DNA from 4 places in the Geodermatophilus sp. SYSU D00703 genome. Region 4 is predicted to be linked to each of the others. Evidence: predicted binding sites of a transcription regulator. Region 4 holds the regulator's gene; each other region holds the start of a gene.
What was found. The regulator LexA, encoded in region 4, represses DNA repair genes until DNA is damaged. The targets are predictions, from matches to a motif close to TCGAACANNTGTTCGA.

Region 1 (7,096 bases), on a different contig from region 4:
CGGTGACCAGTTCCAGGGTCGGAACGGTGGTCACGGCGCCATGATCGCGGAGGGGCGACGGTCAGAACGCCAGCGCGGTGCCGGGGTCGGAGAGCAGCGCCCCGACGTCGGCGAGGAACCGGCTGCCCAGCTCCCCGTCGATGATGCGGTGGTCGAACGAGAGCGCCAGCTGGGTCACCTGCCGGGGCCGGACCCTGCCCTTGTGCACCCACGGCATCTCCCGGACGGCGCCGAAGGCCAGGATCGCCGACTCGCCGGGGTTGAGGATCGGCGTCCCGGTGTCGACGCCGAACACCCCGACGTTGGTGATCGTGATCGTGCCGCCGCTCATGTCCGCGGGCGCGGTGCGACCGGCCCGCGCGGTCTCGGTCAGCTCGGCCAGCGCCGCCGCCAGCTCGGTCAGGGAGAGCCGGCCGGCGTCCTTGACGTTCGGGACGACCAGGCCGCGCGGCGTCGCCGCGGCGATGCCGAGGTTCACCTGCCCGTGGACGACGATCTCCTGCGCCGCCTCGTCCCACGAGCTGTTGACCATCGGGTGCCGCCGCGCGGCGAGCAGCAGCGCCTTGGCGACGAACAGCAGCGGGCTGACCTTGACCCCGGCGAACTCCGGCCGCGCCGCCAGCCGGGTGCGCAGCTTCATCATCCGGGTGACGTCGACGGTGAGGAACTCCGTGACGTGCGGTGCGGTGAAGGCGCTGGCCACCATCGCGGCGGCGGTGTGCTTGCGCACGCCCTTGATCGGGATCCGCTGCGCCGGGCCCGCCGTGCCGGTGTCGAACGCCCCCTGGAGGGCGGCGGCCGCCTCCTGCGCGGGCGTCACGCCCGCCGCGGCGGCCTGGACGTCGGCGCGGGTGATGACCCCGCCGTCGCCGCTGCCGCTCAGCGTGGTCAGGTCGACCCCGAGGTCCTTGGCCAGCTTGCGCACCGGCGGCTTGGCCAGGGGCCGCGGCCGGCCGTGCCCGGGCGCGGCTCCCCGCGCGGTCGCCGCCTCCTCCACCGCGGCGTGCGCCTCGGCGGCCCGGCCGACCTCCAGCCCGCCGTGCCGGACCGGCTTGGTGCGGGCGTCGGGCGCGGTGGTCAGCAGCGGCGTCGTCCGGGAGCCGTCGTCGGCGGACCCGGCCAGCGGCGTCGGCGCCGCGTGGTGGTGGACGGCGCGCCGCGGCCGCCGGCGGGCCTCGGTGGTGCGCGGCCCGTAGCCGACCAGCACCGCGGTGCGCCCGCCGGGGGCCGCGCCGCCGATGAGCCCGGCGGCGGGCTGGTCCGCGGCGGTCTCGTTCGCGGCGGTCTCGTCTGCGGCCGGCTGGTCCGCGGCCGGCGCCGGGGCCGGTCCGGCGTCCCCGCCGGTGTCGATGGTGATGATCGGCGTGCCGACGTCGACCGTCGTCCCGGCCTCGTGCAGCAGCTCGGTGACCGTGCCCGCGTACGGCGAGGGCAGCTCGACGGCGGCCTTGGCCGTCTCCACCTCGCACAGGGGCTGGTTGATCGTGACCGTGTCACCGACGGCGACCAGCCACTGCAGGATCTCGCCCTCGGTGAGCCCCTCACCGACGTCCGGCAGCTTGAACTGACGCAGCGCCATGGCTCAGAACCCCATCGCGCGGTCGACGGCGTCGAGCACCCGGTCGAGGTCGGGGAGGTACTCCTCCTCGAGCTTCGACGGCGGGTACGGGGTGTCGTAGCCCCCGACCCGCAGCACCGGCGCCTCCAGCGAGTGGAAGCAGGTCTCGGTGACGCGTGCGGCGATCTCCGCGCCGAGGCCGAGGGTCACCGGCGCCTCGTGGACGACGACGCAGCGGCCGGTGCGCCGCACCGAGTCGAAGACCGGGTCGAGGTCGAGCGGGCTGAGCGTGCGCAGGTCGACCACCTCGAGCGAGCGGCCCTCCTCCTCGGCCGCCTCGGCCGCCTGCAGCGCCGTCTTCACCATCGGGCCGTACGCGCAGACGGTGACGTCGTCCCCGCCGCGGACGACCCGGGAGGCGAACAGCGGACCCGGCGTCGCGTCGGTGTCCACCTCGGCCTTCTCCCAGTACCGGCGCTTGGGCTCGAGGAAGACGATCGGGTCGGGGTGGGCGATGGCCTGCTGGATGCCCCAGTAGGCGTCCACCGGGTTGCTCACGGCCACGACCTTCAGGCCCGGGGTGTGCCCGAAGTAGGCCTCGGGGCTCTCGCTGTGGTGCTCGACCGCGCCGATGCCACCGCCGAAGGGGATGCGGATGACGATCGGCATCGCCAGCTTGCCGCGGGAGCGGGCGTGGATCTTGGCGACCTGGGTGACGATCTGGTTGTAGGCGGGGAAGACGAACCCGTCGAACTGGATCTCGCAGACCGGCCGGTAGCCGCGCATGGCCAGGCCGACGGCGGTGCCGAGGATGCCGGCCTCGGCCAGCGGGGTGTCGACGACGCGGTCCTCGCCGAAGTCCTTCTGCAGGCCGTCGGTGATCCGGAAGACCCCGCCGAGCCGGCCGATGTCCTCCCCCATGAGCACGACCTTGGCGTCGTCCTCCATGGCCCGGCGCAGGCCGAGGTTGAGCGCCTTGCCGATGGTCAGGGTCTGGGCGCTCACTCCGCCGCTCCCTCGAAGCTCGCCTGGTAGGCCTCGAACTCGGCTCGCTGGGCGGCCAGCGGCGGGGTCTGCTCGGCGTAGACCTGGTCGAACATCGCCGTCCCCGGCGGGTCGGGCATCTCCACCGTGCCGCTGCGGATCCGCTTGGCCAGGTCGTCGGCCTCGGCCTCGACGGCGTCGAAGAAGTCGTGGTCGGCGACGCCGCTGCGGGACAGGTACGCCTTGAGCCGGGCGATGGGGTCACGCAGCTTCCACTCCTCCAACTCGCTGGCGAGGCGGTAGCGCGTCGGGTCGTCGGAGGTGGTGTGCGCGCCCATCCGGTAGGTGAACGCCTCGATGAACGTCGGCCCCTGCCCGTCCCGGGCGGCGGCCAGCGCCGCCCGGGTCACAGCCAGGACGGCGAGGACGTCGTTGCCGTCGACCCGGACGCCGGGGAAACCGAAGCCGGCGGCCCGCTGGTAGAGCGGCACCCGCGACTGGCGCTCCAGCGGGACGCTGATCGCGTACTGGTTGTTCTGGCAGAAGAAGACGACCGGGGCGGAGAAGCTGGCCGCCCAGATCATCGCCTCGTTGACCTCGCCCTGGCTGGTCGCGCCGTCGCCGAGGAAGGCCAGCGCGGCGGCCTCCGCGCCGTCGCGTTGCAGGCCCATCGCGTAGCCGGTCGCGTGCAGGCACTGCGCCCCGATGACGACGGTGTAGAGGTTGAAGTGGGTGGCGACGGGGTCCCAGCCGCCGTTGTCGACGCCGCGGAACAGGCTGATGACGTGCAGCGGGTCGATCCCGCGGGTCCACGCCACCCCGTGCTCCCGGTAGGTCGGGAACGCCATGTCGTCGGGGTGCAGCGCGCGGCCGGCGCCGATCTGGGCGGCCTCCTGGCCGAGCAGGGAGGCCCAGATGCCCAGCTCGCCCTGGCGCTGCAGGGCGGTCGCCTCGACGTCCCACCGGCGGACCAGCACCAGGTCGCGGTACAGGCCGCGGAGCTCCTCGTCGCTGACGTCGATCGAGTACTCGGGGTGCTCGACCCGCTCACCCTCGGGGGTCAGCAGCTGCACGAGGTCCGGCTGCTGGGGCAGGTGGGGCGCCCCGGCCCCGGGTACCGGGTCGACCACCTCGGTGGCCGCGCTCGACAGGCTCACGGGCATCTCCTCGCCGTCGGCCGCAGCAGCCGGGGTCGCCGGCGCTGGCGGTGCTGGACGTCTCGCGGCGCCGGGGTGTGGCGCCACTCACACATCGTGGCACGACCCGGGCCCTGGCGAGAAGATCACCGCTCCACCGTTGTGCGCAAGAGTGATCCCACCTGGTGCGCAGATTGCTCGGTACTCGCACGTCCACGCATGACAGACTGAGCAACGTGCCGGCCCTCGACGCCACCGACGCCCGCCTGCTGCAGGCCCTGACCGAGGACCCGCGCGCCACGGTCATGGCGCTGTCGCAGCGACTCGGACTGGCGCGCAACACCGTGCAGGCACGGCTGGCCCGGCTGGAGGGCAGCGGGGCGCTGGCCCCGTTCGACGCGCGGGTGCACCCGGAGGCGCTCGGCTACCGGCTGGGGGCGTACGTGACCGTGCAGGTCGTCCAGCGCAGCCTGGCCGACGTCGGCCAGGCGTTGGCGCAGATCCCCGAGGTCCTCGAGGTCACCGCGCTGTCCGGCGTCGCCGACCTGCTGGTCCGCGTGGTGGCCACCGACGCCGACGACCTCTGGCGGATCACCGAGCACGTGCTGACGATCCCCGGGGTCCAGCGGACCGACACCGCCCTGGCCCTGCGCCGGCTGGTCGACCACCGGATGGCCCCGCTGCTCGACCGCGCCGCCGGCACGGAGTGAGCCGCCGCCTCACGATCGCGCGCCCGTGACCGCCGGACGCGCGCCGTGGCCGCCGAACCCGCGCTGCAGCAAGCACCCGGCGGCCGCGAGGCGCGCACGGCACCCCCGGTCGGTCCGCGCCGGTCACGATCGGCAGGTACTGCTGGTGCAGGCCTGAGCCACCGCCTCACGGTCGCCCGTTCGAGGCCCGCGTCGTTCCCCACGCTGGAGTGCTGACCGAGGAAGTCCGCCCCCGGGTCGCGTCGCGGCGAGCCGTCCCCCCGGGGCCACGGTCGAGCGTGCCCATCTCCACTCCCCGTTCGGCCTGCACCATCGGCGCCCACTGTGCCGCACACCCGCCCACCCGCATGGTCATCACCGCCTCGAGTCCCGACGTTCCGGCGGCTGTGGGCCCTCAACAGAAGTCCGCGTCAACCCTCGGTAGAGATCTGTGGACAATCCCGTGATCTGGGGATCCGAACCTCACGGGACGGCCGAGACCGGCTTCGGGGCGGTGCTCTCCGCGGCGCGGGCCCGGTGGCTGGCCTGCGACGCCCAGGTCACCCGGATCGTGCTGGGCCCCGACGGGGCGCCGCTGGACCACGGCCGCACCCTCCGCCTCGTCCCTCCGCATCTCCGCCGGGCGGTGGAGGTGCGCGACGGCGGCTGCGTGTTCGCCGGCTGCGGCGCCCCCACGGGGTGGTGCGACGTCCACCACCTGCTGGAGTGGATCCACGGCGGCGAGACGTCACTGGAGAACAGCGCTCTCCTCTGCGAGCGGCACCGCACCAAGGTCCACCACGGCTTCCGCGTCGACCGACGACCCGACGGACGCCGGCGCACCCGGCGCCCCGACGGCACCGAGGTCCCGACCGGCCCACCCCTACCCGCAGCAGCCTGACCCCGCCGCCCCGACCTGCGGACGGACGCACCAGCGCGGGCACGACCATCGGCGGCGGGCTGTCGCTCTCCTCAGTGGGACCTGCGGATGCGCACGGGTCCGCGCGCGGTGACCACGTCGACCGCTGCACCGCCCTGGGTCACCACCACGCGTCCCGCCGCCGCGAGCCGCCCAGCTGCCGCGCGCGCCGCAGGCATGAGCTCGCGCCAGCCCGCCGGGTCGACCGCGCGGGCGGCCTCCGAGGGACAGATCGTCGCGCCGGCCCGCCGGACGTCGAGCAACGTCACGATCGCCGCCTCGAGCCGCCCGTCGACGTCGTCCACGCGGTCAGCGTGCCCGCGGTCGCGCACGCCCGCCACTGGCCGCGGGCAGCGGCCGGGTGGATGCTCCGGCTCGTGCGCCGGACGACGTCCTCCCTGCTCGTGGCCCTGGTGCTGCTGGTGACCGGGTGGGCCCTGGCCGCGCCTGCGTCGGCGTGCAGCTGCGTGGGGGAACCGCTCGCCGCGCAGCTGCAGCGGGCCGACGCCGTCTTCACCGGCCGCCTGGTGTCCCGGGAGGTGTCCGGCCGGTCGAGCAGCGGGGACCCGGCGCTGCACGTCTTCGCCGTCGAGTCGGTGTGGAAGGGCGACGTCGCGGAGGCGCAGGGCGTCGTCTCGGCCGCCTCGGGCGCCAGCTGCGGCCTCGAACTCTCCGGGGACGGACCGTTCCTGGTCCTCGCGACCCGGTCCGGCGGGGAAGGTCCCCTCGTCGCGGACCTCTGCGGCGGCACGACGAGGACGACGCCGGAGTCGGAGGCGCAGGTCGCGGACCTCACCGGCAGCGCCACCCCCGGCGACCCGCGACCGGGCACGGCGGGGACCGCGTCGCCGGGCGGCCCGCACACCGGGCTGCTGGCAGCCGGAGCGGTGACAGCGGCCCTGGCGATCGCAGCCGGCAGCCTCGCCGTGCGGCGCCTGCGGGCGCCCCGGTGACCGACGCCCGCGGACAGCGGCTGGCCGCCCTCGCCGCGATCGACACCGCCCTGGCCGACCCGGTGCGCCTCGTGCGGGTCCTGCAGGAGGCGGCGGACGACGAGGCCGCGCTGGACGGCCTCCAGCGTGAGTTCGGCCTGGACGCGGCGGCGGCGGCCATCGTCCTCGACCAGCAGTTCCGCCTCCTCACCCGCCGGCACCGGGCACGGCACGCCGCGGAGCTGGCGGTGCTCCGCGCCGAGTGGGGACCACCGGCGGAGGCTCGGCTGCGCTTCGAGGCGGACACCGCCGCGGTGCTCACGGTCGAGGGCGGCGAGCACCCGTTCCGTGGCCACCACCTCGCGCAGGACGTCCTGCGCGAGGTGGTGGCCTTCCTGTTCCGAGAGGTCGCGCGGCCGCGGCTGCGGCCGGTCGTGGTCGCGGTGGCGGGCCTGGACGGCGGTCCGGGCCGGATCACGGTGGACCCGGACGGCTCGGCGAGGTTCGAGGACTATCCCGGGGACGCGCAGGGGTAGAGGCGCGGCGTCCGGCCACCGTCCCCGAGGAGAACCGTGTCCCCCGACGACCGCGAGCTGCTCCAGGAGCTGCTGTACGCCTACGGCCCCGGCGGTCAGGAGGACGAGGTCCGCGAGGTATGCCGGCGGGAGCTGGCCCCCCTGGTCGACGAGCTCGACGTCGACGCCGCCGGCAACCTGGTCGCCCTCCTGCGGGGGACGGGCGCCGCGGACGCTCCGGTCGTTCGGGTGATGGCGCACATGGACGAGCTGTCGATGATCGTCAAGCGGGTCGAACCGGACGGCTCCCTGCGGTTGAGCCAGCTCGGCACGATGTACCCCGGCAACTTCGGCCTCGGCCCG
Region 2 (7,096 bases), on a different contig from region 4:
TCCAGGCCGACCCCGCCGCGGTCGCCGAGCTCGACCGGCAGCTCAACCTGAACGAGTCGGTCCTGCGCACCAAGCTGATGCGGCCCGAGGTCCACTGACCATGGCCGGCGAGACCGTCATCACCGTCATCGGCAACCTGACGTCGGACCCGGAGCTGCGCTTCACGCCCTCCGGTGCCGCGGTCGCCAACTTCACCGTGGCCTCCACGCCGCGGACCTTCGACCGTCAGTCGCAGGAGTGGAAGGACGGCGAGGCGCTCTTCCTGCGCTGCAACGTGTGGCGGCAGGCGGCGGAGAACGTCGCCGAGTCGCTGACCCGCGGTTCGCGGGTGATCGTCTCCGGCCGGCTCAAGCAGCGGTCGTTCGAGACCAAGGAAGGCGAGAAGCGCACCGTCGTCGAGCTCGAGGTCGACGAGGTCGGCCCGTCGCTCCGCTACGCCACCGCGAAGGTCACCAAGGCCTCCCGCGGTGAGGGCGGTGGCGGCTTCGGCGGCGGTGGTGGCGGTGGCGGCTTCGGCGGCGGGTCCAGCGACCCGTGGTCGACCCCGGCCCCGCCGTCCGACGAACCGCCCTTCTGAAAGAGGGCCCCGTCCTCCTCACCCCTCGCACGCTCGGGGTGAGCCTCGGGACGGGGCCCACCGTTCCCCCTCTCCGAACCTCTTCGCAACTGGAGAACCCCGGTGGCCAAGCCCCCCGTTCGCAAGCCCAAGAAGAAGGTCTGCCAGTTCTGCAAGGACAAGGCGACCTACATCGACTACAAGGACACGACCCTGCTGCGGAAGTTCATCTCCGACCGCGGCAAGATCCGTGCCCGCCGCGTGAGCGGCAACTGCAGCCAGCACCAGCGGGACGTCGCCACGGCCGTCAAGAACAGCCGTGAGATGGCCCTGCTCCCCTACACCTCGACGGCGCGCTGACCATGAGCACCCAGAAGCTGATCCTGACGCAGGAGGTCACCGGTCTCGGGTCCTCCGGTGACACCGTGGAGGTCAAGGGCGGGTACGCCCGCAACTACCTCCTGCCCCGCGGCCTGGCCATCGTCGCCACCCGCGGTGCCGAGAAGCAGGTCGAGTCCCTCCGCCGGGCGCGCGCCGTCCGCGAGGTGCGCTCGCTCGAGGAGGCCCAGGCCGTGGCCGGGCGCCTGAACGGGCTGACCGTCCGCGTGCCGGCCCGCGCCGGTGACGGCGGCCGGCTGTTCGGCCGGGTCACCACCGCCGACGTCGTGAACGCCGTGACCGCCGCCGGCGGCCCGGAGCTGGACCGTCGCCGGGTGGAGCTGCCCAGCAGCATCAAGACCACGGGTCAGCACACCGTCACCGTGCGGGTGCACCCCGAGGTGACCACCCAGCTGGCCATCGAGGTCGTCCCCGGCTGAACGGGGGCGGCTCCCAGCCGCTGCAGCCCGCGAGGGGCGCCGGACCCCGGTCCGGCGCCCCTCGCGGCGTTCCAGGGGCGCAGTCGGCCGCCTCAGTCGACCGCGGTGGCCTCGATCTCGACCATCAGCTCCGGGAAGGCCAGCCGGGTGACCCCGACGAGGGTCGACGTCGGCCGCGTGCCGGCTGCTGCGAACCGCTCGGCGATGGCGGGCCAGGCACCCATCATGCCGTCGACGTCGGTCGTGAAGACGTTGATCCGGAGGACGTGGGCGAGCGTCATGCCGCCGTCCCGGAGCACCGCCTCGATGTTGTCGAGGGTCAGGTCCACCTGGGCAGCGAGGTCCCCGGGGTGCTGCGGCACGCCGTCGGCGGACACGGCGGCCTGACCGGAGCACACGAGCACGCGGCGCGCGCCCTCCACGAGCGCGGCCTGGTCGAAGCCGAAGGCGATCGACCAGGGCCAGGGGTTGACGGGTGTGCGCGTGACTGCCACGAGACCTCCCCTCGACGGCCGCCGGCGCGGGCCGCGACGGTCGGTGTCGCGCGCCATGGTGGACCTCCCGGCCGCCTCGGAGGGTGCTCGCAGACGTGTGACTCGTGGGGTTCCTGAGCGGGGACGGCGACACGCCGGGGGACGACACCCGGATTTCACCAGGGTTTTTCCCGTCCACACCCGGTGGGTCGTCCCTGCGCAGGTCAGCTGCGGGATACGGGGCGAGCCCCACGGCCGTCCCCTGCTGTCTCCACATGTCGACACGTCTGTGTCCACCGACTTGTCCACAAGTTGTGCAGAACGGGGTGCACACCGGTGTTGGACGGGTCCGTCCGCCCTTCCTACCGTCCTCTCCAGCGCCTCCGGACGGCCGAACTGTCGGTGCTCCGGGGTAGCAACGACCCGAACACACGTTCGAGTCAGGCGTACGTCGTTTCTGGTGCTTCCCCCACCAGGCCCCGGTCGATCGGCCGGGGTCTGTTCGCGGGTGCGCCGGTGAGTGGATGGAGGAACCCACCGTGGCGGTGGCCGACGACTTCAGCCGACCGTCCCCGACGCCGCCGGAGTACGACCGGCAGCCTCCCCAGGACGTCGCGGCGGAGCAGTCGGTGCTCGGCGGCATGCTGCTGAGCAAGGACGCGATCGCCGACGTCGTCGAGGTGCTGCACGGCAACGACTTCTACCGGCCGGCGCACCAGGTGATCTACGACTGCATCCTCGACCTGTACGGGCGGGGTGAGCCGGCCGACGCGATCACGGTCGCCGCCGAGCTCAACCGCACCGACCAGCTGTCGAAGATGGGCGGCGCGGTCTACCTGCACACGCTGATCCAGTCGACCCCGACGGCCGCCAACGCCGGCTACTACGCCGCGATCGTGGCCGAGCAGGCGACGCTGCGGCGGCTGGTCGAGGCCGGCACCCGCGTGGTCCAGCTGGGCTACGGCGCCGCGGGCGGCAAGGGCGACGTGGACGACATCGTCGACCGGGCCCAGCAGGAGATCTACGAGGTCACCGAGAAGCGGATGAGCGAGGACTACTCGCGCCTCGAGGACGTCCTGCAGCCGACGATGGACGAGCTGGACGCCATCGCCTCCCGCGGAGGCACCGCCCGCGGCGTGCCCACCGGCATCCGCGACCTCGACGAGCTCACCAACGGTCTGCAGGCCGGTCAGATGGTGGTCATCGCGGCTCGACCTGGTGTGGGCAAGTCGACGTTGGGACTGGACATCGCGCGGTCGGCCACGGTGAAGCACCACCTGCCGGCGGTCATATTCTCGCTCGAGATGAGCAAGCACGAGATCACCATGCGACTGCTGTCGGCGGAGGCGAAGGTGCCGTTGCACCACATGCGCGCCGGCACGCTGTCCGACGAGGACTGGTCCAAGCTGGCCCGCCGGATGGGCGAGATCGCCGACGCCCCGCTCTACATCGACGACTCGCCGAACATGACGATGATGGAGATCCGGGCGAAGGCGCGGCGGCTCAAGCAGCGCAACGACCTCAAGCTCGTCGTCATCGACTACCTGCAGCTGATGACGTCGGGCAAGAAGGTCGAGAGCCGCCAGCAGGAGGTCTCGGAGTTCTCCCGGGCGCTGAAGCTGCTGGCCAAGGAGCTCGAGGTCCCGGTCATCGCCATGTCGCAGCTCAACCGTGGCTCCGAGCAGCGTCAGGACAAGAAGCCGATGCTGTCCGATCTCCGCGAGTCGGGCTCGATCGAGCAGGACGCCGACATGGTCATGATGATCCACCGCGAGGACATGTACGAGAAGGAGAGCCCGCGGGCCGGCGAGGCCGACATCATGCTGGTCAAGCACCGCAACGGCCCGACCGCGAACGTCACCGTCGCCTTCCAGGGCCACTACAGCCGCTTCGTGGACATGGCGAACTGAACGGCAGACCCCAGCACCCCGAGAGGCCCGGAGCGTCCCGCTCCGGGCCTCTCGCGTGTCCCTCGCTGCACGGCGGGGGACACCGGCCCCGCGGCCGACGTCGGGTCAGCCCACGGGCACGGCGGCGAGGCTGCGGGCGCTGGCCCGGACCTCGCCGCGGGCCAAGTTCACCGTCCCGTTCATGCCGTACACCGTGTGGTTGACCGCGGCCAGCGTCGGCTCAGCGGCTTGCATGGTCACTGCGCCGTGGATGGGCACCTCGACGTCAGGCCACGCGAAGTCGGGGGCTGCCAGCGTCTCCAGCGGTGGCATCGCGAAGGGCGGCGTTGCGAAGCCGCGGACCTGGAGGGACACCGCACTGCCGCTGGGCAATCTGATCGTCTCGTGGACGTCCAGGACGGCGACGCCGTCCCGGCGGATCACCAGGTGGTCGACACCACTCACCCGGCCGCCGGCCATGGGTCCCTCGGTGATGGTGCCCTCGACCGCGACGTCCAGGCGCAGTCCTTCGGGCACGATGCCGATCGGGATCGTGCCGGCCAACCGGGCTTCCAGCACGTAGCCGTCCATGGTGGTCCTCCCGTCGGTGCGGTGGTGAGGAGGACATGCCACCGGTGGTGCCACCGGGCGGCCAGGGGCGGGAGTCCCGGCGCGGGGCACTGAGCGCCCGGCGCCCGGTGCCGGTGACCGCGTGTCAGACGGAGACGACGGAGGGCGGGGGGCAGCCGCTGCTGCCTCCCCCGCCCTCCGCGGTGGTGTGTCGCCGGTCAGGCGGCCGCCCGCGCCGCCGTCTCGCACTCGGCCAGGAGGCGACGGCGGGTCTTCGGCCCGCCGGTGCTCATCTTGTAGAGCTTGGCCAGCTGCGTCGAGAGGTTCCGCCAGGTGGTCTGGTCCAGCCAGCCGTTCGGCAGCGACAGCCGGATGATCTTGTGCCAGGCCGACGCGACCTGCTTCGGCAGCGGCGCGGCGTGGTAGTTGAGCCCGTAGCGGTCGAACAGGTCGCGCACCTTCGGGGCGATCTCGGCGTACCGGTTGCTCGGCAGGTCGGGGAAGAGGTGGTGCTCGATCTGGTGCGACAGGTTGCCGGTCATGATGTGCATGGCCTTGGACCCGGAGATGTTCGCCGAGCCGAGCATCTGCCGCAGGTACCACTCGCCGCGGGTCTCCCCGTCGATGGACCTCTTCTCGAAGGTCTCCACGCCCTCGGGGAAGTGCCCGCAGAGGATGACGGAGTTCGACCACAGGTTGCGCACCAGGTTGGCCACGAAGTTGGCCGTCAGGGTCGCCAGGAAGTTGGGCCCGGACAGGAGCGGGTGCACGAGGTAGTCCTTGCGTGCCTGCCGGCCGATCTTGCGCAGCACCGCCCTGGCCCGGGCGCGGAACTCGGGGTCCTTGGTCTGCTTCTTCGCGATGACGGCCCCGAGCTCGAGGTCGTAGGCCGCGATGCCGTACTCGAAGAAGCAGGCGTTGACGAAGCTCCACAGCGGCTGCCCGAGGTACATCGGCACCCACTTCTGGTCCTCGTCGACGCGCATGATGCCGTAGCCGAGGTCGTTGTCCTTGCCGATCACGTTCGTGTACGTGTGGTGCAGCTCGTTGTGCGAGTGCTTCCACTGCTCGGCCGGGCTGGCCATGTCCCACTCCCACGTCGTGGAGTGGATCTTCGGGTCCCGCATCCAGTCCCACTGGCCGTGCAGGATGTTGTGCCCGATCTCCATGTTGTCGAGGATCTTGGCCACCGAGAGGCCGATCGTCCCGATGATCCAGGCCGGCGGGAACCCCGAGGCCAGCAGCACGGCGCGGCTGCCCAGCTCGATCTTGCGGTGGACGTCGATGACCCTGCGGATGTAGGCGGCGTCGGCCTCGCCCCGGGAGTCGATGACCTCCTGGCGGATCTCGTCGAGCTCCTTGCCGATCAGCTCGATGTCGTCGGCGGTCAGGTGGCCGATGGGGTTGACGGCCTTCTTCTGCAGGACGGTCATGCGGGGTCCTCCGGGAGCTCTTGGGAACGGGGTCAGTGGTCGATGGAGCAGGCGCCGGCGGCGGCGCTGATGCAGGTCTGGACGACGACGCCGTCCCCGGGGGCGGCCGTGGTGACCTCGCCGGTGCGCAGGTCACGGACGGCGCCCTCGCGCAGGGGCAGCACGCAGCCGAAGCAGATGCCCATGCGGCAGCCGCTGGGCATGAGGACGCCGGCCTCCTCGGCGGCGTCCAGGATCGGCGTCGCGCCGTCGGCCTCGAGGGTCGTGCCGGCCTTGGTGAAGGACACCGTGCCGCCCTCGCCGGCGACGACCACGGCCGGCCGGAAGCGCTCGGTGAACAGCCGGGCGGCGAGGCCGGCAGCGGTCCAGTGCTCCTCCAACGCCTCGAGCATCCCGACGGGGCCACAGGCCCAGGTGGCCCGCTCGGCCAGGTCGGGGACCAGCGCCTCGATCCCGGCGGCGTCGAGCAGGCCCTCGGTGTCCGTGTGCCGCTCCACCAGCCGGAGCCGGCCCTCGGCGGCCATGGCGCGCAGCTCGGGCCCGAAGACGACGTCGTCCGGCGTCGGGGCCGAGTGCACGAGGACGACGTCGGTGAGGTCCGGGCGGTTGCGCAGGATGCCCATGACCGGGGTGATGCCCGAACCGGCGGTGACGAACAGGACCTTCTCCGGCTCCCGCGGGACGACGAACTCGCCGGCGGCCTGGTCGAGCTGCACGATCGTGCCCGGGGTCACCCGGCGCACCAGGTGGTTGCTGACCCGACCGTCGGGGATCGCCTTGACGGTGATGCTGATGCAGCCGTCGGCGCGGCCCAGGTGCGAGGTCAGCGAGTAGGCCCGCCACTGGCGGACGCCGTCGACGTCGACCCCGATCCGCACCCACTGACCGGGCACGTGGCCGCGCCAGTCCGCGCCCGGGCGGATGACCAGGGTGGCCGCGTCGCGCGTCTCGCGCTGCACCGCCTCGATGCGTCCGCGCAGGTCGGTGCCCGCCCGCAGCGGGTTGACCATGTCGAGGTAGTCGTCGGGCAACAGCGGCGTCGTCACCAGCTCGGCGAGACGGAGGGCGCGGGCACGCAGGGCGGCCAGGGCCGGCCGGGCCGGGGTGGGGCGCGGGACGGTCGCGGTCATGCAACCGATCGTTCCCAGCCATGCGTGCAATTACCTGTGCTCACGACGTGAACATCGGACCGGATACTGTCCCCTGTGAACAACTGAGCGGGGGCAGCGAGGTGGACGTGGCAGCAGAGAGTGAGACCTTCACCCGCGAGGTGGCCGCGGCCATGCGTGCGGAACTGCCCTCGGTGGCCGAGCGGACGGTGGCCGCGATCGTCGTCGAGGTGCCCAGCTACGCCGAG
Region 3 (7,096 bases), on a different contig from region 4:
CCGCCTCCCGCACCTCGGAGAGCTGCGCCTCGGTGCCCGACAGCCGGAAGCTGTTGCCGCCGGCGAAGTCGATGCCGAAGTTGAAACCGCGGAAGACGATGGCCGCGATGCACAGCAGCACGACGACCGCGGTGACCTTGTAGATCAGCCGGCTGCGGCCGACGACGTCCAGCCCGGCCTCGCCGTTGTAGAGCCGGTGCGCCAGCGAGGCCCGGTGCGCGGGACGCACCATCGCGGAGTCACCCTCGCGGGGCAGGCCGGCGTCGGCCAGGGCGGCGTCGTCGGCTGCGGCCGCGGCGTCGTCGGAGGCCGAGCCGGCGTCGCGCGTCTCGTCCTCGGCGGTGCCCACGGGCAGCTCGTCGTCCTCGCGGCGGGGGTCGCGGCCGCTCATGAGTCGCTCCTGTCCTGCGCGGTGCCGGCGGACCCGCTGCCGGCACCGACGAGCTCACGCCGGGCGGAGGGGCGCCGCCCGGCGGGCCGGTCCGGGCGGTCGAGGCTGCGGCCCAGGCCGGAGAACCGGCTGCTGCCGAACGACCGGAAGCGGGCCAGCACCGCCATCAGCGGGTGGGTGAAGAGGAAGACGACGACCAGGTCGAGCACCGTCGACATGCCGAGGGTGAAGGCGAAGCCCTTCACGTCGCCGATGGCCAGCACGTAGAGGATCGCCGCGGCCAGGAAGCTCACCGCGTCGGCCGAGAGGATGGTGCGCCGCGCCCGCACCCAGGCGCGGGGCACCGCCGACCGCAGCGTGCGGCCCTCGCGGACCTCGTCCTTCAGCCGCTCGAAGTAGACGACGAACGAGTCCGCGGTGATGCCGATCGACACGATGAACCCGGCGATGCCCGCGAGGCTGAGGGTGAAGCCGATCTGCCGTCCGAGCAGCACGAGGACGGCGTAGACGACCACCGCCGACAGGACGAGGCTGGCGATCATCACCAGGCCGAGGAGCCGGTAGTAGACCAGCGCGTAGACGAAGACCAGCGCGATGCCGATGGCGCCGGCGATCAGGCCGGCCTGCAGCTGCTCCTCACCGAGCTCGGTGGAGATCGACTGCGCGGTCGCCTGGGTGAAGGTCAGCGGCAGCGCGCCGTAGCGCAGCTGGTTGGCCAGCTGCTCGGCCTCCTGCTGCGTGAACTGCCCGGTGATCGTCGTCTGCCCGTTGATCGCGCCCTGGATGGTGGGCGCCGACACGACCCGGCCGTCGAGGGTGAAGGCGACGTTCTTGCCGATGTTCGCGGCGGTGTAGGTCGCCCAGGTCTCGCGCCCGGTGGAGTTGAAGTCCAGCAGCACGACCCACTCGGCGGTGGCCTGCTGGGTGCCGGCCTGGGCGTTGACGATGTCGGTGCCCTCGAGGATCGCCGGGCCGAGCAGGTACTTGAACTGGCCGTCCTCCGAGCAGGCCGCGACGAAGTCCTCGGGCCGGTCGACGGCGGCCTCCGGGTCGGTGGTGTCGCAGGTCAGGGTGGCGTAGGCCGCCTGCGCCTGCTCCTGGGTCACCGGCGGGGCGTCCGGATCGGGGATCGACGGGTCGGCGACCGCCCCGTCGGTGGGGGTGGCTGCGTCCGTCGGGGCGGCGGAGTCGGTCGGGGCCGCGCTGTCGGTCGGCGTGGCGCCGTCGGTCGGTGTAGCCGCGTCGGTGGGCGTCGTCCCGTCGGTGGGGGCGGCGCTGTCCTCGGCGGCCGGGGTGGCCGGCTCCGGACCGGAGACCACCGGGCGGAACCGCAGCTGCGCGGTCTGCCCCAGTTCGCGGGCCTGGTCGCCGTCGTCCCCGGGGACGGAGATGACGATGTTCGAGTCGCCCTCGGTGACCACCTCGGCCTCGGCCACACCGAGGCCGTTGACGCGCTGCTCGATGATCTGCCGGGCGAGCTCGAGGTCCTCGGGAGCGGGGGCCTGCCCGTCGGGGGTGCGCGCGGAGAGGGTGACCGTCGTCCCACCGCGCAGGTCCAGCCCGAGCTGGGGGGTGCGGGTGTCGCCGGTGAGGAAGATCAGGCCGTAGAGGACGGCGATGATCAGCACGAACGCGCCGAAGTACCGGCGCGCGGGCAGCTGACGCTGGGCCACGGGGGGCTACCGGCTCAGTGCGCCCGGTCGGCCGGACCGCCGTCGGCCGGGCCGTTGGCGTCGTCCCCCGGGACGGCGGGACCGTCGGCGGCCGGGCCGGCCACGGCGGGCCGGCGGACCTCGAGGATCGCCTGCCGCGCGAAGGTGACCACCACGCCCGGGGCGATCTCCAGGTCGACGGTTGTGTCGCCCAGGGCGGCGACCGTGCCGTGCAGCCCGGCGGTCGTCATGACCGGGGTGCCCGGGGTCAGCGACTCCTGCATCGCCTGGGCCTGGGCCTGCGCCCGCTTGCGCTGCCGGGCGGGCAGCACGATGAGCAGGACGAAGGCCAGGGCCAGGAGGACGAGCGGGAAGTACTGCTCCACGACAGATGTGCCTCTCTACCGCGCGGCGTTCCGCGGTGGGTGCGGCCCGGGACGGGACCGCTCGGGTACGGCGGCTGTGGCGCGCCGCGTCATCCGCGTGCAGCGACCGGGCAGGACGCGCGCGGCCGCGGCCGGACGAGTTGCGCGCCAGCGCTCCGCAGTCTATGCGTCGAACAGCGTCTCTGACGACGAACCGGGGGCCGGTGGGTCGACCGTGACCCTCCCGAGGGGGATGCCGCCCCGGGGGACCGGCTGGCCCAGGTGCTGCCAGGCCGCCTCGGTGGCGACCCGTCCCCGCGGCGTCCGGGCCAGCAGGCCGGCGCGGACGAGGAACGGCTCGCAGACCTCCTCGACGGTGTGCGGCTCCTCCCCCACCGCGACCGCCAGCGTCGCGACGCCGACCGGACCGCCCCCGAACCGCATCACCAGCGCCTCCAGGACGGCGCGGTCGAGCCGGTCGAGGCCCAGGTGGTCGACGTCGTAGAGCGCCAGCGCCGCCTCGGCGACCTCCCGGGTGACCCGGCCGTCGGCCCGCACCTCGGCGTAGTCGCGGACCCGGCGCAGCAGCCGGTTGGCGATGCGCGGCGTGCCGCGGGACCGCCCGGCGATCTCCGCGGACCCCTCCTCGGTCAGCTCCACGCCCAGCAGCGACGCGCTGCGGGCCAGCACCCGCCGCAGCTCGGCCGGCTCGTAGAACTCCATCTGCCCGACGAAGCCGAACCGGTCGCGCAGCGGACCGGTGAGCAGGCCGGCGCGGGTGGTGGCGCCGACCAGCGTGAACGGGTTGATGTCCAGCGGGATGGCGGTGGCGCCGGGCCCCTTGCCGACCACGACGTCGACGCGGAAGTCCTCCATCGCCATGTACAGCAGTTCCTCGGCGGGCCGGGCGATCCGGTGGATCTCGTCGATGAACAGGACGTCGCCGGGGCCCAGGTTGGACAGCATCGCGGCGAGGTCACCGGAGCGCTCGATCGCGGGACCGCTGGTGATCTTCACCGAGGTGCCCAGCTCGGCGCCGATGATCAGCGCGAGGCTGGTCTTGCCCAGCCCGGGCGGGCCGGACAGCAGCACGTGGTCCGGCGGCCGGCCGCGCCGCTTGGCGCCCTCCAGCACCAGTTCCAGCTGGCGGGCGACCTTGGGCTGGCCGATGAAGTCGCCCAGCGAGTGCGGCCGCAGGGCCGACTCGACGACCCGTTCCTCGTCACCGGCCTGCGCCGAGACGGAGTAGTCACGGGTGGACCCCTCGGCCGGCTCCGCGGACAGGCCGCGGTCGAACGGGGCGCTCACGGCCTACCCAGCAGCCGGAGCGCCTGGCGCAGCAGCACCGCCACCTCGACGGAGCCGGTGTCGGCGACCTGCTCGTCGGCGATCGGCGCCAGCTGGGCGACCGCGGTCTCGGCCTCCTTGCTGGTCCACCCCAGACCGACCAGGGCCGAGGTGAGCTGGTCGCGCCACGGCGCGACGGGGGTGACCGACGGCAGGCCTGCGGGCGCGGCCGCGCCGTCCAGCTGCGTGTCGGTGGTCGTGGCACCCAACCGGTCGCGCAGTTCCAGGATCAGCCGCTCGGCGCCCTTCTTGCCGATGCCGGGCACCTGCATGAGCGCCTTGACGTCGGCCATCGACACCGCGCGCCGGACCTCCCGCGGCGGGTGGATGGCCAGCACCGCCTGCGCCAGCCGGGGCCCCACGCCGTTGGCCGTCTGCAGCAGCTCGAACAGCTGCCGCTCGTCGTCGTCGGCGAAGCCGTAGAGGGTCAGCGAGTCCTCGCGGACGACGAGGCTGGTCGCCAGCCGGGCGGACTCCCCCACCTGCAGCCGGGCGATGGTGCCCGGCGTGCACTGCACCGCGAGTCCGACGCCGCCGACCTCGACCACGGCGCCGTCCGGGGAAACGGCGGCGACCCGGCCGTTCACGCTCGCGATCACCGGGACACCCCCGTCCACCGGGGCAGGGTCGTCGACCGCACGGGGGCGCCGATCCCGCCGGCCAGCGCGGCGTGCCGCAGCCGCTGCTGCGCAGGCCCGCGCCAGGCGTGGCAGACGGCCAGCGCCAGCGCGTCCGCGGCGTCGGCGGGCTTGGGCGGGGACGACAGCCCCAGCACCCGGGTGACCATGAGGGTGACCTGCTCCTTGTCGGCTCGGCCGCTGCCGGAGATGGCGGCCTTGACCTCGCTGGGCGTGTGCCAGGCGACCGGCCGGTCGGCCTGCGCCGCGGCCAGCGCGGCGACGCCGGCGGCCTGGGCGGTGCCGGTGGCGGTGCCCTTGTTGTTCTGGGTGAACACCCGCTCGATCGCCACGACGTCGGGGCGGTGCTCGCGCAGCAGAGCGGTGACCGCGGTGTGCAGCTCCAGCAGCCGCAGCTCGAGGTCGAGCTCCGCGGCGGTGCGGACCACGCCCACGCCGACCGCCGTGGGACGGGCGCCGGGCCGCCCGTCGACCACGCCCCACCCGCACCGGGTGAGGCCCGGGTCGATGCCGAGCACCCGCATGGAGGAGCCTCCCGCCGTCAGCCGAACTGGTGTTCGACCCACGCTAACCGTCCGGGACGACGAGACGGCGCGACACGCCCACGGCCTCCCTGCACGGTCCCACCCCGAGGCTGCGAGGGGTGGGGGGCGGGGAGGTCCTTCAGCCGACCTTCTCGAGCACCTCGTCGGAGACGTCGTAGTTCGCGTACACGTTCTGCACGTCGTCGCAGTCCTCGAGGGCGTCGATGAGCCGGAAGACCTTGCCCGCCGCCTCCTCGTCGAGCTCGACGGTGACGCTCGGCACGAACCCGGCCTCGGCCGAGTCGTAGTCGAGCCCGGCGTCCTGCAGCGCGGTCCGGACGGCGACGAGGTCCGTCGGCTCGCTGATGACCTCGAACGAGTCGCCCTGGTCGCGGACCTCCTCCGCGCCGGCGTCGAGCACGGCCATCAGGACGCTGTCCTCGTCCACGCCGTCGGCCTTGGGCACCACGACGACGCCCTTGCGGGAGAACAGGTAGGAGACCGAGCCCGGGTCGGCCATCGAGCCGCCGTTGCGGGTCATCGCCGTCCGCACCTCGGAGGCGGCGCGGTTGCGGTTGTCGGTGAGGCACTCGACCAGCACCGCCACCCCGGCGGCCGCGTAGCCCTCGTACATGATCGTCTGCCAGTCGGCCCCGCCGGCCTCGAGACCCGCGCCGCGCTTGACCGCGCGGTCGATGTTGTCGTTCGGGACCGAGGACTTCTTCGCCTTCTGGATGGCGTCGTAGAGCGTCGGGTTGCCGCCGGGGTCACCGCCGCCGACCCGCGCCGCGACCTCGACGTTCTTGATCAGCTTGGCGAAGAGCTTGCCGCGCTTGGCGTCGATCGCGGCCTTCTTGTGCTTCGTCGTCGCCCACTTGGAGTGGCCGCTCACGAGTCCTCCTCGCTGGCGCTCGTCGGCCGCGTTCGCGGCCCCGCTGCTGTGCTCATCGGTGAGCTCGCGAGCTCGCTCACGGCAATCCCCTCTCGTTCCCGGCTGCGGAGCCGGCCCCCTCGGCCAGGTGGCTGCGGACGACGTCGACGAACAACGCGTGCACGCGGCGGTCCCCCGTCAGCTCGGGGTGGAAGCTGGTGGCCACCAGGTCGCCCTGGCGGACGGCGACGATCCTACCGTCGGCGTGTCCCCCGACGACCCGGCCGAGGACCTGCACGCCCGCGCCGGCCTCCTCCACCCACGGCGCCCGGATGAACACGGCGTGCACCGGGCCGCCCTCGAGGCCCTCGAACCGGACCTCGGACTCGAAGGAGTCCACCTGGCGGCCGAAGGCGTTGCGCCGCACGGTGACGTCGAGCCCGCCGACGGTCACCTGGTCCGGCGGTGCGTCGAGCAGCCGGTCGGCGAGCATGATCATCCCCGCGCAGGAGCCGTAGGACGGCAGCCCGCCGGCGATCGCCGCGCGCAGCGGTTCGAGCAGCCCGAAGCGGACGGCCAGCCGGGCCATGGTCGTGGACTCCCCGCCCGGGAGCACCAGGCCGTGGACGGCGGCCAGCTCCTCCGGACGGCGGACGGTCACCGGTTCGGCGCCCAGGGCGGACAGCACGGCCAGGTGCTCGCGGACGTCGCCCTGCAGCGCGAGCACACCGATGACGGGGACCTCGGGCACGACGAGACAGGCTACGGCCCGGCCGCCCGGCGCGAGCTCCAGGTCAGCAGCCGCTCCAGCGGGCCCCGGCCGAGCCGCAGCCGCCACACCGTGGCCAGCAGCAGCGCGGTGACGGTGAACCACAGCCACGACCCCCAGTCGTCGGACGAGTCGACGCCCAGTGCCCAGATCGCGACGATCTGCGCGGTGTAGACCGACAGCGCCATCGCGCCCACCGCCCCCAGCGGGAGGGTCACCCGCGGCAACCGGTCCGCGAGGACCAGGCACAGCCCGAGGACCGCGACCGCGACACCCGCGGAGCCGACCACCTCGAACGGCGTCCCGCTGTGCGGCTCCGCCCCGGCGAACCAGGCCGTCTCCCACTCGCCGGAGCGGCCGAAGCCCGCCTCCATCCCGGCGAACCGCCGGCCGGGGCCGGCCAGCCGGGCGCTCAGCCACCCGCCGCCGTACCCGAGCGCCGCGGCCAGCACCCCGCCGGTGACCAGACCCGCCCGCACCCGGGCGGCGCGCAGGTCGAGCCGGCCGACCGCCAGCCCCACCAGCACGAACGCCAGCCA
Region 4 (7,096 bases):
GTCGGCGCACTCCCAGGCGGCCTGGGTGACCTTGCGGAACAGCGCCTTGGCGTCGACGGTCTCGATGACCGACCCGTCGAGCCGGGCGCGCAGGCCGAAGTCGGTGCCGTCCTCGACCGCGCGCATGAACTCGTCGGAGACGCGGACGGAGTTGTTGGCGTTCTGGTACTGGACGCTGGTGATGTCCTTGCCGCCGAGGTCCATGTCGTACCCGGCGTCCCGCAGCGCGCGGATCTTGTCCTCCTCGCGCGCCTTGGTCTCGATGAACTCCTCGATGTCGGGGTGGTCGATGTCGAGGACGACCATCTTGGCCGCGCGACGGGTGGCGCCACCGGACTTGATCGTGCCCGCGGAGGCGTCGGCACCGCGCATGAAGGAGACCGGGCCGGAGGCCGTGCCACCGGAGGACAGCAGCTCCTTGGACGAGCGGATCCGGGAGAGGTTCAGGCCGGCCCCCGAGCCGCCCTTGAAGATCAGCCCCTCCTCCCGGTACCAGTTGAGGATCGAGTCCATCGTGTCGTCGACGGCGAGGATGAAGCAGGCGCTGACCTGCTGCGGGGCGCTCGTGCCGACGTTGAACCACACGGGGCTGTTGAAGCTGAAGTACTGGTGCAGCAGCATCCAGGTCAGCTCGTGCTCGAAGATCTCCGCGTCGCCCTCGGTGGCGAAGTAGCCGTGCTCACGGCCGGCCCGGGCGTAGGTCAGCACCACCCGGTCGATCAGCTGGCGCAGGCTGCTCTCGCGCTGCGGCGTGCCCACGGCGCCACGGAAGTACTTCGTCGTGACGATGTTGGTGGCGTTGATGCTCCACTCGGCGGGGAACTCCACGCCGCGCTGCTCGAAGTTGATCGAGCCGTCCCGCCAGTTCGTCATGACGACGTCACGACGCTCCCAGGTCACCTCGTCGTACGGGTGCACCCCGGCGGTGGTGAAGACGCGCTTGACCTTCAGGCCCTTCCCCCGGGTCGGCGCCTTGGCGGCGCGACGCGTGCGGCCCGTCAAGCGATCCTCGGTCTCGGTCACGGAGCTCTCCCTCTGTTGCTGGTGGGCAAGGCGGCTGGGGAAGAGAGCCGCTCTTGTTCTAACGGGTGGTGCTGACAGTTCTCAGGTGCCGGCGGCGCTGCCGGTGGAGGCGGCCTGGCTCCGCCCGCTCCCCCGCCGGCGCGGGGCCGGAGGGGTGTCCTGCATGCCAGGGAGCGGCGGGGTCCCGGCGGCGACGTGCCGGGCCCGGAGCTCGGTGATCTCCTTCTCGAAGTCCTCGAGCGAGGTGAACGCGCGGTAGACGCTGGCGAAGCGCAGGTAGGCGACCTCGTCGAGCTCCCGCAGCGGCCGCAGGATGGCGAGCCCGACCTCGTGGCTGGGGACCTCCGCCGCTCCGGTCGCCCGGATGGCGTCCTCCACCTGCTGCGCGAGCTGCTGCAACTGGTCCTCGTCGACCGGCCGCCCCTGGCAGGCCCGGCGGACGCCGGCCACCACCTTCGTGCGGTTGAACGGCTCGCTGACGCCGCTGCGCTTCACCACGGCGAGGACGGCCTCCTCCACCGTGGTGAACCGCCGCCCGCACGCAGGACACGACCGGCGGCGACGGGTGGTCGCCCCCTCGTCGGCCTCGCGCGAGTCGATGACGCGGCTGTCGGGGTTGTGGCAGAAGGGACAGCGCACCGCGATCCCCTCCCCTCGTGTGGTCCGTCGCTCGCCCGCCCGGTCTCGGCACGGCGACCGCGGGACGGCCGGTGCGCCGGGTCCCGGAGGCCGACTGTGGACCCTCCTGGGGACATCCGGTGGACGTCCCGCGGAGAACCTGAGGACCGGCTGTGGACGGGCTTACAACGGTGCAACTACTAGATGTAGGGGGACCCTAGGACCGGGCACACAAGATCTGCAAGCCGGGACACGCGGTCGAGACACGGCCGTGACCAGGGGCGCCCTGCCGTCCCACCCGCCACGGCGACACGCCGCGACACGCCCCGCGGCGGTCGCGCGACGACGGCGCGGGGGTGTGGTGGCGGATCGGCGCGCGGTCGTCGGTCCTGCCGGGCGGGCCGGGGCTCAGGCGCGGACGACGCCGTCGACGCGCGGGCTGCGCGGCCGCGGCACCCGGTCCCCCAGGCGCATCGGGCGGGTGAGGCAGTCGACCTCGAGCCGCGGCGGGACGGCCACCGCCTGGAGGTCGACGCGGGTGTCGTCGTCCGCAGCCCGGTGCCTCCCGGCCACCGCGGGTGCACGATGGCGGCCCGGGAAGCCGACGCCGATCGCGGGCATCTCCGCCGTGACGTCCCCACCGTGCCGGCGTCGGTGCCGAACCGGAGCCGATGCGTCGGACTGCCGCACCTCCGGCGCGCCGAGCACCCCGGCGACGAGCCGCTCCCGCGCGGCGGCTCGCCTCAGGTCGACCGGCAGCGATCCGGCTCCGTCGCCGCGCCCCGCCGCGGCAGGGGCGACGACCGCGAGAGGCGGCTCGGGCAGGCGCAGGTCGGTCAGCGCGGTCCAGATCTCGCGCACGACCCCGGCGACAGCCACGCGGACCCAGACCTCACAGGGGCCCTGCGGGTCGTGGCGCCAGCCGAGGATCGAGCCCGGCCACCAGGCGCCCTCCACGGACACGTCGACCGACTGCGACTGCTGGGTGAAGACCGCTGCTCGGCCTCCGGACGTCCACGACACGCCCCTGACGTTAAGCGCGCGACGACCACTCTGCGTCAACGACCTCGTACGGAGGGTTGACGAACCTGACCACTCCGCCTTGTCGGCCTCTGGCGCCACGCCGGGCGCGAGCGACCCGAGCGCCGCCGTCGCGCCGGGCTCAGGGCAGCTGCAGGACCTGACCGGGGACGACCCGGGCGCCGTCGAGGTCGTTCAGCTCCTCGATCGCGTCGACCACGGCCCGCACGTCCTGGTCCGGACCGGCGAAGTCGGTGGCGATCGACCACACGCTGTCCCCGGCCTGGACGACGACGCTGCGCTCGCCCGCCAGTTGCAGCTCGCCGCCACCCCCGGCCACCAGCGGGCTGAGCCAGGAGCCCAGCGCCACGCCGAGGCCCAGCGTGAGGACCACCGACAACCGGCGCGCCCGCCGGGTCAGTCGCAGCGGCGACGCCGCGGCCCGGCCCACCGGACCGCACCCACCGCGCACGGGACGGGCCGCCGGCGCACCGGGCACGGCCGCTCCGGCCGGACGCGCCGGCGCCGGCCGCGTTCCGCGGGGCCGGGTGGGCGCGGGCCGGGCGACCGTCGCAGCCGCCGACCGCACCCCCTCCACCCCCGGCGAGCGGGGCACCGCCGGTGCCGGAGGCCGGCAGGCGCCCACGCGGGACGGGGTCGTCCGCGCCCCCGAGGACCGCGGCGCCTCGCCCTCGTCGCCACCCGGCACCGCGCGCAGCCGGGGCCGCCAGGGCACCTGCACCGCGTCGTCGAAGTCCAACACCGCCTGCCGCACGCTTCCCACGACCACTCCTCCCGTAGCCCCGCCGACCGTCGAACGTCTGTTCGATTCGAACGTCTGTGCGATGTCTACCGGATGGGTCCGACAAACACCACGGCAGCTCGCCGGTCGTTTCGAACACGTGTTTGATCGAGCGCGCCGGGCACGCTACGGTCGTCCCGACGGACGAGACGTGCTGCGACAGCAGCCGGCGAGGAGGCGACGGTGGCGGACAAGAGCGGGACGTCGGGGAGCCGCCGGAGGACGGCAGGCAGGCCCGCGGCGACCGAGACGGCATCCGTGCGCACCTTCCCGGACCGGAGCGAGGCCGGGGACGGCCTGACCCAGCGGCAGCGCCGCGTGCTCGAGGTCATCCGCGACTCGATCGACCGCCGGGGGTACCCGCCGTCGGTCCGGGAGATCGGTGAGGCCGTCGGCCTCTCCTCGGCCTCCTCGGTGGCCCACCAGCTGACGGTGCTGCAGAAGAAGGGCTGGCTGCGCCGCGACCCCAACCGGCCGCGGGCACTCGACGTCCGCCTGCCCGGCGACGCGCCGGCCGAGCTCGTCGCCCCGGCCGCGCCGGCCGGCGCCGAGGAGGGTCCCGCCCCGACGTACGTGCCCCTGGTGGGCCGGATCGCCGCCGGTGGCCCGGTGCTCGCCGAGCAGGCCGTCGAGGACGTCTTCCCGCTGCCGCGCGAACTCGTCGGCGAGGGCACCCTGTTCATGCTCAAGGTGGCCGGTGACTCCATGGTCGAGGCCGCCATCTGCGACGGCGACTGGGTCGTGGTCCGCCAGCAGCCGACGGCCGAGAACGGCGAGATCGTCGCAGCGATGATCGACGGCGAGGCGACGGTCAAGACCTACAAGCGCCGCGACGGCCACGTGTGGCTGCTGCCGCACAACCCCGCGTACGAGCCGATCCCCGGTGACGAGGCGACCATCCTGGGCCGGGTCGTCACCGTCCTGCGCCGGGTCTGACCCGAACCCGCCGTCCCGGGCTCAGGAGCGGCGGCGCAGCCGCCCGCCGATCCACACGAGCACGGCGGCGACGGCCGCGGCGATGACCCCTGCCACGATCGCGGTTCCCCCGCCGTCGTCGGTGCTAAGCAGGTCCGGGAGCGAGCCGTCGGTGTGCGCGCTCGCGGCAGCGGGGGTGGGGAGCGCACCCAGCGGGACGACGGTGACGTCGGTCGGCAGCCCCTCGCTGGCCACGACCAGCCCGGTTGCGTCGGCGGTGAAGCTGATGGCCTCGCCCTGCGGCGACTCGGGCAGCGGCAGCCGGACGGGGTCGGCGGCCAGCGCACCGGCCACGTCCGAGCCCGACAGCGGCCACACGTAGGCGTCGGTGTAGGTGCGCAGCGCGAGCAGGCGACCGTCGGCCGAGACCGCTCCGCCGGTGACCATGAGCTGGCCCGCGCGCCCGACGGGGCCGCCCGGGGTCCCGGTGAGCGTGAACTCGACGCCGGCCACCTCGGTGAGGCCGACCGTGCCGGCGTCGACGAGGTCACTGACCGGGCGGTAGACCTTGCTCGCGCCGAGCACCTCCTTGGTCACCAGGTAGGGCGTGCCGTCGGGGGCGAGCAGGAGCGCCTCCACGTCCCGCGGCCCCTGCGGGAACGCCAGCCGGTACACGGCGGTGCCGTCGTCCGGTCGCAGCGCGAGCAGGGCGACGGTCTCCCGCGTGCCGTTGTTGTCGCCGGTGTCGGCCAGCCACACCGTCCCGTCGGTGCCGACCGCCAGGTCCTCGGGATCGAAGGGGTCCACCGGCGCGCTGCGCACGTCGACCACCTGGCAGGCGGTGTCGAGGACGTGGACGTCGACGCGGTCCCCGCCGTCGTTGATGGCCAGCATGCGGTCGCCCACCACGACCAGCCCGGAGAGCTCCGGCAGGCGAGGATCGGTGATCTGGCACCGCGTGCTGGGCTCGGCGGCCTCCTCGGCGTGGGCAGGCACCGCGGCACCGACGGCCAGCGTCAGCGCGAGGACCGTCCCCGCGGCCAGACGCCGCCCCGGGGTGCCGCTACGCGGACGGGTGGCCAGCTCGGGCACCCACCCAGCGTGACAGCACTGCTGCGTCCAGTGCGTGAACCACGCCCAGCAACAGGATGCCGACCGCCGCCCCGACCACGGCGTCGGTGACCCAGTGGAAGTCCAGGGACACCATGGCCACGCCCGTCGCGACGGGACCGGCGACGCTGAGCAGGCGGAACATCCGCTGCACGCCGGGTGCCAGCCGGAACTCCACGGCCTGCCACCGCGCGACTCCCCACATGAGGACGGCGTTGGCCACGTGTCCGGAGGGGTAGGAGGCGCCGTCCCGGTAGAAGAACGACCCCGGGTAGGCCGGCGCGGTCCGCCCGGTCCCGTACTTGAAGCCGTAGACGACGACGGTCAGCAGCGCCAGCGCGACCAGCACCCGGAGCAGCGGCACGACGGTGCGGCGCCGCCACAGCAGGTAGCCCACGAGGCCCGCCAGGACGATCAGGATGAAGCCGCGCCCGCCGAGCTGCGTGACCGCCCAGACCGGCCAGTACGCAGCGGAGTCCTTGAGGTCCCAGGAGCTGACCACCTCGGAGACCCGCAGGTCCATCCGTTCCAGGACGCCGCGGCTGAGCAGGTCCGCGGTCACCCCGACGGTGACGAGCAGCGCCGTGACGAGCAGCCACCACGGCGGCCGGCCGACGGAGACCACCCGCTCAGCGGGCGGGGTCGCGACGTCCTGGTCCGGCGGGCGCTCGCCCGGCCGTCGCCGCACCGCGCCGCTGGTCACGCCCTCACGGTACCGGGACGTGACCCGATCGTGACCTCGGCCGACCGAGGCGCGCCGCCCCCGGTCAGCCGACCGGAGCGGCGAACTCCTCCAGCGCGGCGGCGAGCGAGCCGTCGACCCGGGCGGTCAGCCGCGTCCCGTCGGCCTCGTGCTCCTCCCGGAGCACCTCACCGTCGCGGTGCACACGGGCGACGAGGTCGCCGCGGTCGTAGGGCACCAGCACGTCGACGTCGACGTCCGGCCGCGGCAGGCGCGCGGCGACGATCTCGCGGAGCTGCTCGATCCCCGCGCCGGTCCGCGCCGAGACCCACACCGCGCCGGGCAGCGCCCGGCGGAGCGTGAGGATGTCCTCCTCGGTCATCGCGTCGACCTTGTTGACGACGATCAGCTCCGGCACCGCCGAGGCGTCGATCTCCTGCAGGACGACGTGGACGGCGTCGATCTGGCCGAGCGGGTCGGCGTCGGAGCCGTCGACGACGTGCAGCAGCAGGTCGGCGGCGGCCACCTCCTCGAGCGTCGACCGGAAGGCGTCGACCAGCTGGTGCGGCAGGTGCCGCACGAAGCCGACGGTGTCGGTGAGCGTGTACTCCCGGCCGTCCGGGGACTGCGCCCGGCGCACCGTCGGGTCGAGGGTGGCGAACAGGGCGTTCTCCACCAGCACCCCGGCGCCCGTGAGCCGGTTGAGCAGGCTGGACTTGCCGGCGTTGGTGTAGCCGGCGATCGCCACGCTCGGGACGGCGTTGCGCCCGCGGCTGCTGCGCTGGGTCGCCCGCGCGGTCGCCATGCCGGCGATCTCCCGCCGCAGCTTGCTCACCCGCGCGCGGATGCGCCGCCGGTCAGTCTCGATCTTCGTCTCACCCGGACCGCGGGTACCGATGCCCCCACCGCCGGCGACGCGGCCACCG

Region 1: a site for LexA is predicted at 4,557-4,572, ahead of ACI782_RS13750 (DUF222 domain-containing protein). Genes of this name have one in related genera too.
Region 2: a site for LexA is predicted at 2,271-2,286, ahead of dnaB (replicative DNA helicase). Genes of this name have one in related genera too.
Region 3: a site for LexA is predicted at 4,939-4,954, ahead of ruvC (crossover junction endodeoxyribonuclease RuvC). Genes of this name have one in related genera too.

Annotation. Positions count from the first base shown of each region.
Region 1 covers NZ_JBJGYU010000012.1:80,385-87,480, reverse strand. The annotation lists gene ACI782_RS13770 (dihydrolipoamide acetyltransferase family protein) at 62-1,579, opposite strand; gene ACI782_RS13765 (alpha-ketoacid dehydrogenase subunit beta) at 1,583-2,563, opposite strand; gene pdhA (pyruvate dehydrogenase (acetyl-transferring) E1 component subunit alpha) at 2,560-3,699, opposite strand; gene ACI782_RS13755 (Lrp/AsnC family transcriptional regulator) at 3,915-4,388, shown strand; gene ACI782_RS13750 (DUF222 domain-containing protein) at 4,831-5,268, shown strand; gene ACI782_RS13745 (DUF3253 domain-containing protein) at 5,340-5,591, opposite strand; gene ACI782_RS13740 (hypothetical protein) at 5,601-6,239, shown strand; gene ACI782_RS13735 (hypothetical protein) at 6,236-6,754, shown strand; gene ACI782_RS13730 (M42 family metallopeptidase) at 6,791-7,096, shown strand, end outside.
Region 2 covers NZ_JBJGYU010000002.1:218,754-225,849, forward strand. The annotation lists gene rpsF (30S ribosomal protein S6) at 1-98, shown strand, start outside; gene ACI782_RS04540 (single-stranded DNA-binding protein) at 101-577, shown strand; gene rpsR (30S ribosomal protein S18) at 680-916, shown strand; gene rplI (50S ribosomal protein L9) at 919-1,374, shown strand; gene ACI782_RS04555 (RidA family protein) at 1,467-1,868, opposite strand; gene dnaB (replicative DNA helicase) at 2,372-3,757, shown strand; gene ACI782_RS04565 (DUF3237 family protein) at 3,863-4,327, opposite strand; gene ACI782_RS04570 (fatty acid desaturase family protein) at 4,525-5,739, opposite strand; gene ACI782_RS04575 (ferredoxin reductase) at 5,772-6,869, opposite strand; gene ACI782_RS04580 (PucR family transcriptional regulator) at 6,977-7,096, shown strand, end outside.
Region 3 covers NZ_JBJGYU010000018.1:79,396-86,491, reverse strand. The annotation lists gene secF (protein translocase subunit SecF) at 1-391, opposite strand, end outside; gene secD (protein translocase subunit SecD) at 388-2,064, opposite strand; gene yajC (preprotein translocase subunit YajC) at 2,079-2,429, opposite strand; gene ruvB (Holliday junction branch migration DNA helicase RuvB) at 2,592-3,716, opposite strand; gene ruvA (Holliday junction branch migration protein RuvA) at 3,713-4,354, opposite strand; gene ruvC (crossover junction endodeoxyribonuclease RuvC) at 4,351-4,917, opposite strand; gene ACI782_RS17040 (YebC/PmpR family DNA-binding transcriptional regulator) at 5,057-5,809, opposite strand; gene pdxT (pyridoxal 5'-phosphate synthase glutaminase subunit PdxT) at 5,886-6,539, opposite strand; gene ACI782_RS17030 (heparan-alpha-glucosaminide N-acetyltransferase domain-containing protein) at 6,551-7,096, opposite strand, start outside.
Region 4 covers NZ_JBJGYU010000013.1:75,037-82,132, forward strand. The annotation lists gene ACI782_RS14390 (vitamin B12-dependent ribonucleotide reductase) at 1-1,023, opposite strand, end outside; gene nrdR (transcriptional regulator NrdR) at 1,105-1,662, opposite strand; gene ACI782_RS14400 (hypothetical protein) at 2,050-2,664, opposite strand; gene ACI782_RS14405 (LysM peptidoglycan-binding domain-containing protein) at 2,804-3,445, opposite strand; gene lexA (transcriptional repressor LexA) at 3,722-4,399, shown strand; gene ACI782_RS14415 (hypothetical protein) at 4,421-5,470, opposite strand; gene ACI782_RS14420 (phosphatase PAP2 family protein) at 5,442-6,191, opposite strand; gene hflX (GTPase HflX) at 6,256-7,096, opposite strand, start outside.